DNA from 2 places in the Ensifer canadensis genome. Region 1 is predicted to be linked to the other one. Evidence: predicted binding sites of a transcription regulator. Region 1 holds the regulator's gene; the other holds the start of a gene.
What was found. The regulator LexA, encoded in region 1, represses DNA repair genes until DNA is damaged. The targets are predictions, from matches to a motif close to TGTTCNNNNTGTGTTCNG.
Positions count from the first base shown of each region.

Region 1 (4,175 bases):
CAACTTCATGACCAGTACGAGCATCTGAAGATCAGAGGAACCAACAAGGCGCGTGTGGCGATCGCGCGCAAGCTTTTGACGATCGCCTTCCAGATCCTGCGTGACCAGCGCGCTTACGAGCCGCGCGGCACCAGCACCACGGAAGGCGCGTCGACGATATCCCGGCTGTCCTGATTGTCGTCTAGCGAGCCCGGCAGGACTGGGCTGCGCTCCTCAAGGAGAATGGGAAGCCGGGAGCCGAACGCCACTCTGTGACCGAAGCCAGCACGGCATCAGGGTCACGCATTGGAGACTGGTTCAAGAACCGAACGGCAGATGCCTGTCGCGCGGAAGGAAGAGATTTAGCCGATCGGCGAAAATGCCGATCAATAACCAACCGAACCCAAGGAAAAGCCGCCAATCGAAGGCGTTTCGCCCCTTGTGTTCTTTCATTGGAGACGATCATGGCAAAAGGTCAAGTGCGAAGTAACCGCGAGGTTAGAAAGCCAAAGAAGGACAAGACTGTCAAAGCCGCCGTTGTGACGGAAGGCTCACAGGTGAAGCTGGCCGGCAGCAGTTTCTCCCTGGGCAAGAAAGACAAGAAGTAAGACGGTCGGCTTTAACCTCTCGAACTAACGACACGAGAGAGATATCCGTCAGTGGCCAGTCGAACTGGGGTGCGCAACGTCTCCGCGACATCCCGGCGCGACTGGTCGAGCACCCGCGGTCAGATGCCGGTTTCGTAGCGCGTTTGAACGTCGTATGTATTTGGCTGGAGATGCGAAGATCGCTACAGGCGGATGCCGCTGGCCACTCGCACTCCATTACGGCGTCCAACATCATCGGAAGCATTTGCGGCGGGTATTGTTGATCAGCTGCCAGCGCCACGCTTTGAGGCGGGCGCCGGAAAATCGAAAACGCCAACGCACCTCACGCCAATCTTTGTGCCTTCATTGCCACAGCTTGAGCACCAGTGCTCGCCTTTCGCAAAGAACTGTTGAACACGGCACAGTGCCCGGCATGCTTGCTGGACTTCGGAACGAAAGCACGGTTCACATCGTTAACCAAACCATCGCCGCCACCTCTGATCTAGTGGACGTTCACCGTGCTTGCAGCCTTGCTTATCGCCTCGATTATCGCATCGCCTAACATCGCCCTCAGCGCTGCCACGGTCGACGACCTGCAAGCCGACTTCGAAACGGCCGTGCCCTGCCAGCAGATAGACGGCCGGAACGTTTGGAAGGGAACGATCGCCTACTACATCCAGTCCTTCGTCTATCAAGGCGACACGCCGGTCGCGACCGAAGCGGCCGACGCTGTGCTGCCGGAGGACAACTCCGCGGAAACCGTCAAGGAATTCGAGGACGCCTGCTCCGCGACGCAGCCGGCCTGATTCAGGCCTCCTCTAGCAGATCGCCCATCGATATTTCTGCTGATCCCTTGATGGCAGGCTATTTCCACTGCGTCCCATCGGCCGCGGCGCAACCGTGCGGCGGGTGTCCGTTGCCAAATGTCAGCTTCAGCCGGTCACAACCCCATTGATTGAGCGGCCCGGGCATCGCCGCATTCAACGCGATACCAACTTCGTCAAACGGGCTCTGCTTGTTATCCACGTATTGATACCAGCGAAACCCAAGGATCGCGGTCGCGGCGACAACGATGGTCAGCAAGATTTGAATCAGCTTCGTCATTAAACCCTCATTCCATAAACGGAAGGAGGCATATCAGCCTCGCGCGGCGCGTGCAGCGACGAGTTGGTCAATCTGCGCTTGATTGAACCAACATTCACAGAATTTTAGGCACTTGCGGAACACATATGGAACAGATAGTGTCTGTTCTTGATTTGTTTCACGCCTCTGGAGCGACTTGCCATGCTGACCCGCAAGCAACAGGAATTGCTTCTTTTCATCCATGAACGAATGAAGGAGTCCGGTGTACCGCCGTCCTTCGACGAGATGAAGGATGCACTCGACCTGGCATCCAAGTCGGGCATTCACCGGCTGATCACAGCGCTCGAGGAACGCGGCTTCATACGCCGGCTTCCCAACCGCGCCCGAGCGCTCGAAGTCATCAAACTGCCGGAAGCCTATGCTGCGAGCGCGCAGCCCCGTCGCGGGTTTTCGCCGAGCGTCATCGAGGGTAGCCTTGGCAAACCGCCCGCCCCTGCCCCCGCGGCGAAAACGCTGCCGGTTGCCGACAACAGCTCCGTGTCGGTTCCAGTGATGGGCCGCATTGCCGCCGGCGTGCCGATCTCGGCGATACAGAACAACACCCACGACATTACCGTGCCGCTCGATATGATCGGCAGCGGCGAGCACTACGCCCTTGAAGTGAAGGGTGATTCGATGATCGAGGCCGGCATTTTCGATGGCGATACGGTGATCATCCGCAATGCCACCACGGCCAATCCCGGCGATATCATCGTGGCACTAGTCGATGACGAGGAAGCAACGTTGAAACGCTTCCGGCGCAAGGGCGCTTCAATTGCTCTAGAGGCCGCCAACCCGGCCTATGAGACGCGCATCTTCGGGCCTGACCGGGTCAAGATTCAGGGCAAGCTCGTCGGCTTGATCCGCCGCTACCACTAAGCCCGTCTCACGCCAGCGCAATTCGAGGAAAAGTGCGGAGCGGTTTTCCGCCAGGAAATGCGTAAAAACAAATAGATAGAGCGCCTAGTGACTCCGTTTAAACCGGAAACGCTCTAGCCGCCTTCATGCCGGCCAGCCGCTCTCTTACTTCAACGTCTCGCCACATAGGGTAGCGAGACGGAGATTTTCGGATCGAGTGTTTTTCACGCTCGACGGATTTTACTCGTGAATCGAGTACTCGCCCAACTCGCAGAGATCCTGCTTGTCTTCAGTCGTGTCGAGACCGGAACCTTCTTCGAATTCAAAGCGCATGTCGTATTTGCAGACATCACGTCCGTCGGCGATGGTAATTTCCATGCTTTCGCCCGGATTAAGCACCTGCCGCCCGAAGACGTCGTCTTCCCACTGATCAACACCGACCGGCGATGTGTAGAAGTTCGTCAAAACGGCATTCGTCTTGTTCTTAAGCTGAAAGACGAGATCCTCAGCGCTTGCGGTGGCCGTCGTTACGGCAAGAATGGCAAGAGCAGTCAGGGCGATCTTATATTTCATTTTATGTCTTTTCCTCCATTGTTGGCTTTGTTTGACACTACCTATACGGGTCGCGCTGTTGGGATATTCATTCCCAGTTCTGTCTAGAGACAATATTTTCAGCACTGACAATAGTGACCGAATCACCATTTCGGGGCGCGTCCTCGCAAGGCCATGTCGTTGGCGACTGCGGACGTTCGCAAACTGGCGGGCAAGCGCAGCCCGGTCGAATTGCGCTTTGAAAACAGTGGTTGGCTGCGATGCGGGCAGCCTCGCTGCGCGTGTTGGACGCGCCGCATTGGCCCATGTTCCTTGCCCCCCGAAAACCGTACCTGCGTGCCGGCAGCATGTCCTTTGCGCAGGCACGCACAGCGTTTCACATTCGACAATCGGGCTGCTATTGACGGAGAACCGCTTTAGCCAATCGCGCAGGCGCTGGGTGACTTGTTGCTTTCATCGTGCGAGGGGCTGAATCACGCGCTCGCCGCCCTATCTACGTCACACTTTCGTTGACGCTCGCAACGAGCACGCGGCCGCTTACGCCACCGATGGCCGGTATTTCGACCGCCTTCGGATCTGCGTTCGCCTTGAACCTCGCGTGGGGCGTCGACCGCCAGCGGCATTCGCCGCTGCCAAACCTGTTGAGCGTGTGGCCGATGGCGCTCAATTCTCCTGAACGGAAACCCCGTCCTGGCCAATCTTGATCTCTACGCCGGTCGGTTTTGTTTCCTCGCGGTAGACATAGGCGCCGAGACCAATGACGGCGACGGCGAGCATGGCAATGATCAGATAGAGCCCATTACGGTTCATTCAGCAATTCCTCGCTTGGGTACGGTATGGGTAACTAGGTTCGTACCCAAGAAAGGCAACGGTGCGACGCGGACTGTTCGCTCCTCGCGCGGATGATGCAGGACGGATGCGAACGGCCGTAGGCTTTTTCTCCGCACGATCCGTTGGCCGAGCGCTCTTGCGACGCATCGGCTCGGGCCGCGGAACGTCCCCGACGTGGAGCACGAAAGCGTGCTGGCGCACGTATCGGGCACTTGGTCTGAATATGTGCCCGATGCGCGACGAGAC
Region 1 covers NZ_CP083370.1:1,454,660-1,458,834, reverse strand. The annotation lists gene J3R84_RS07215 (IS110 family RNA-guided transposase) at 1-174, shown strand, start outside; gene J3R84_RS07210 (hypothetical protein) at 444-587, shown strand; gene J3R84_RS07205 (hypothetical protein) at 1,085-1,372, shown strand; gene J3R84_RS07200 (hypothetical protein) at 1,431-1,670, opposite strand; gene lexA (transcriptional repressor LexA) at 1,851-2,567, shown strand; gene J3R84_RS07190 (hypothetical protein) at 2,787-3,119, opposite strand; gene J3R84_RS07185 (hypothetical protein) at 3,762-3,908, opposite strand.

Region 2 (4,175 bases), 400 kb from region 1:
ATTGGCCTTCAGACGTTCGCAGACCTCGAAGCCGTCGATGCCGGGCATCATGATGTCGAGAAGCACCAGGTCGACCGGTGTCGTCTCGCAGAGCGTCAGCGCCGTATGGCCATCACCCGCCGTCAGCACATCGAAATACTCAGCGAGCAGACGCGCTTCGAGAAGCTTAACGTTGGCAGGCACGTCATCGACAACAAGAATGCGCGCAGTCATATCAATTTTCCCGCCAGTTAGGCATCGCCAAGGTAGGTCTTGATCGTCTCAATAAACTTTGGCACAGAAATCGGTTTTGAAACATAGGCTTCGCATCCGCCCTGACGGATACGTTCCTCGTCGCCCTTCATGGCGAAGGCAGTCACGGCGATCACCGGGATGACGTGCAACTCATCGTCTTCCTTCAACCACTTCGTGACTTCGAGCCCGGAGACCTCCGGCAGCTGAATGTCCATCAAAATCAGATCGGGGCGATACTTCCGCGCCAGCTCGAGCGCCTCCATACCGTTGCGCGTCTGGATCGTCGCGTAGCCGGAAGCCTCAATCAGGTCTCGGAAGAGCTTCATGTTCAGCTCGTTATCCTCAACAATCATTACCTGTTTGGGCATGTCGATCCCTTGCTGTCCGTCGTCTTCTTGCAAGTCTTCTCAAGACATCTAAGTTGCAGAACCAACGACTCGACCCATTTCCTCAAGTTCACCGATAAACCTATTTGGTTGAAAAATAGGTAATTCCGGGCGTAAAAACAGTAGGAGGCCAAGACATTGAAGAGCGCCGACGAAATCGCCATCGACATTCTCTCCTGGCTTGCCGGCGAGCCGGACCTGCTGTCCCGATTTCTGGCGCTGACCGGCACGGACCCGTCCTCCCTGCGCAACGCGATCGGCGAGCCGGGCTGCATGGGTGGGCTCATCGCCTTTCTTATGGACCACGAACCAACGTTGATCGCTTTCTGCGATGCAACAGGGACAGCCCCGCAGGATGTCGTGCGTGCGCATGAGAAGCTTTCCGGCGCCGCCGATCTGCAGGACAGCTGAGCTTGAGCAACACCGTCTTCGAAGATGAAATCCGCCTTAGCAACCGCCCGCTTGTTATCAGCGACATCGATGAAGTCGTGCTCGAATTCCTGGATCCATTCCGGTCCTTTCTCGAAAGCCGCGACCACGTCCTCTTGCCGCGCTCCTTCCGGCTGACCGGCAACATCATCCATCGCGCAACGGAGCGGGCAGCGAGCGAGGCTGACGTCAAGGACATGCTCGATGCCTTCTACGCCACGCAGGATCGCTGGCAGACGCCGACTGCCGGCGTTGTCGAGACTCTCCGTGAATTGTCCAAGCAGGCTGACATCGTCTTCCTGACGGCCATGCCACCGCGCCATGCGGCCGCGCGTCGTGCTCTGCTCGACCGGCTCGATCTTCCCTATCCACTGCTCGCATCCGAGGAACCCAAAGGGCCGATCGTTCAGCGCCTGCATGCCGGACGGGCGCTTCCCGTTGTTTTCATCGACGATATCGCGCGCAACCTGCAATCGGTGCAGGAGCACGCGCCATCCTGCCTGCTGATCAATCTGATGGCGAACGCCGAGTTTCGGGCGCTCGCGCCTCAACCGGCGGACTGCGTTCACATTGCTAGCGACTGGGTCGACGCTGCGAATGCCATTCGCGCGCATTTCCAGCGATAGCGGCACCCGGACCAGCAGATCGAGACCTGCAAGACGACGCGCAAAATCCGACCAGCGGCTTGGCGTCGGCAACCTGACATGCAAGGCAATTTCCAACGCGGCCTCCCTTGAGACTCGTTAGCGTAGAGCGTAAAGTCCCAATGTTCAACATTTGTTCCAGATATGCTCGACAGTGGTTCTCAAACTCCAGGCTTCTGCCGTGACTGCCTCAGGGAACAGACCGCGACGGCGCGACGCTGCCTTGCCTGCGGCAGCCCCCGTCTGTTGCGTCATGCCGAGCTCTACGACCTGACTCTAGCCCATATCGACTGTGATGCGTTTTACGCCTCCGTCGAGAAGCGGGACAATCCGGAGCTTGCCGACAAGCCAGTGATTATCGGCGGCGGCAAGCGCGGCGTCGTCTCGACGGCTTGTTACATCGCCCGCATTCACGGCGTGCGCTCGGCAATGCCGATGTTTAAGGCGCTTGAGGCCTGCCCGCAGGCGGTCGTGATCAAGCCCGAGATGGAAAAATACGTTCGCGTCGGCCGCGAGGTCCGCACGTTGATGCAGGAGCTGACACCGCTGGTGCAGCCGCTCTCCATCGATGAGGCCTTCCTGGAGCTCAGCGGCACCCAACGGCTGCACCACGATCCCCCCGCGCGCACCCTCGCCCGCTTTGCCCGCCGTGTCGAACAGGAGATCGGCATTACCGTCTCCGTCGGCCTTTCCTACTGCAAGTTCCTCGCCAAGGTTGCCTCCGATCTGCAGAAGCCTCGCGGCTTCTCGGTAATCGGCCAGGCCGAGGCGCTCGAATTCCTGAGAGAAAGGCCGGTGACCTTGATCTGGGGCGTCGGCAAGGCGTTCGCCGCCACGCTGGAGCGCGATGGCATTCGCACGATCGGTCAGCTTCAGACGATGGAGGAAGCCGACCTCATGCGCCGCTACGGCACCATGGGCCAGAGGCTCTACCGCCTGTCGCGCGGCCTCGACGAAAGAACGGTCGAGATCGACGGCGAGGCGAAAAGCGTATCGTCAGAGACGACATTCAACGACGATCTCGCCCGCTACGACGATCTCGTCACGCATCTGCGTCGGCTGAGCGAACAGGTCGCCCACCGCCTGCGTAAATCCGAACTCGCCGGCCAGACCGTCGTTTTGAAGCTGAAGACTGCCGACTTCAAGACCAGGACTCGCAACCGCCGCCTCGACAGTCCGACGCGGCTCGCAGACCGTATCTTCCGCACCGGGCTGCAGCTTCTGGAGAAGGAAGTTGACGGCACGAAGTACCGGCTGATCGGCATCGGAGTCAGCGATCTTTCCAGCCCCGATCTCGCAGATCCCCCCGATCTGGTCGATCCAGCCGCAACCCGTCGTGCCGCCGCCGAGGACGCCATCAACAAGCTGCGCGACAAGTTCGGCAAGGCCAGCGTCGAAACCGGCTACACCTTTGGCAGCCGCAAGCGCGATCACTAGTGCGTTATCGGCGGCGGCTTGACGTATCCTGCAAGGATAAAAACATGCAGCAATTCAAAGTGCTACAGCGACCTTTGCGCGTCTAATAAGACGCGCGGCGCTGTAGGTCGATCGGGACAAATTCTTTAAAGATTTCAGCGTAAGCTTGTCGGCCAGTTTACGTGTTGGGATGAGTGTATGGTATTGCGTTTCGCTCTCACGGCCAGCGTCGTCGTCTTCTTGTTTTCGCCTGCGGTCGGCTTTGCCGGCAGCAACGCACCGCTGCAGATCATCGTTTCGAAGAACCAGCAATCCCTCGTCGTCTATGACGGCGACGCGGTGATCGCAACGTCGGCAGTCTCTACCGGCAAGGCCGGCCATTCCACACCGACGGGCATCTTCTCGATCCTTGAAAAACGCCGTCACCACAAATCCAACATCTATTCGAATGCGCCGATGCCCTTCATGCAGCGACTGACCTGGTCAGGCATTGCGCTGCATGGCTCCAATCACGTGCCGGCCTATCCGGCTTCGCACGGTTGCGTGCGCCTGCCGAGCAAGTTTGCCGCCAGCCTCTTCAAGATGACGTCGCGCGGCGTGCATGTCCTGATAACCGATCGGCAGGTCAGCCCCACCGAAGTGTCGAGCGCCGTGCTCTTCCAGCGCAACCCGGCGCCCGGCGAGAACCCCGCACCGCTGTCGGATGTGCCCCTCCGCCCGGCGATCAGCCAGACCGAGACCATGCCGGTCGAAGTGGCGATGACCGAGGCATCGACCGCCAACTCAGTCATCAAAGCAGAAGACCGCGAGCCGATCCGCATGCTGATCACCCGACGCGGCGAGCGCGATATCAAGCGTGCAGTCCAGTCGGCGCTGAACCAACTCGGCTATGTCGCCGGCGTGCCGGACGGCCACATCGGCCCGGACACGACCGCCGCCATCAACGCGTTCCAGACTGCCGAGGGATCGACCGTCGATGGCAAGCTGACGCCGGAGCTGACTGAGGCGATCTTCAGGAAAGCGGGCCGCGACGTTCCCCCCAACGGGGTGATCCTTGTCCGCCAGG
Region 2 covers NZ_CP083370.1:1,055,013-1,059,187, reverse strand. The annotation lists gene J3R84_RS05135 (PleD family two-component system response regulator) at 1-213, opposite strand, end outside; gene J3R84_RS05130 (response regulator) at 231-602, opposite strand; gene J3R84_RS05125 (DUF3572 domain-containing protein) at 759-1,031, shown strand; gene J3R84_RS05120 (hypothetical protein) at 1,034-1,675, shown strand; gene J3R84_RS05115 (DNA polymerase IV) at 1,838-3,130, shown strand; gene J3R84_RS05110 (L,D-transpeptidase family protein) at 3,314-4,175, shown strand, end outside.
Region 2: J3R84_RS05115 (DNA polymerase IV) is a predicted target of LexA. The motif match lies at 1,817-1,834, and genes of this name have one in related genera.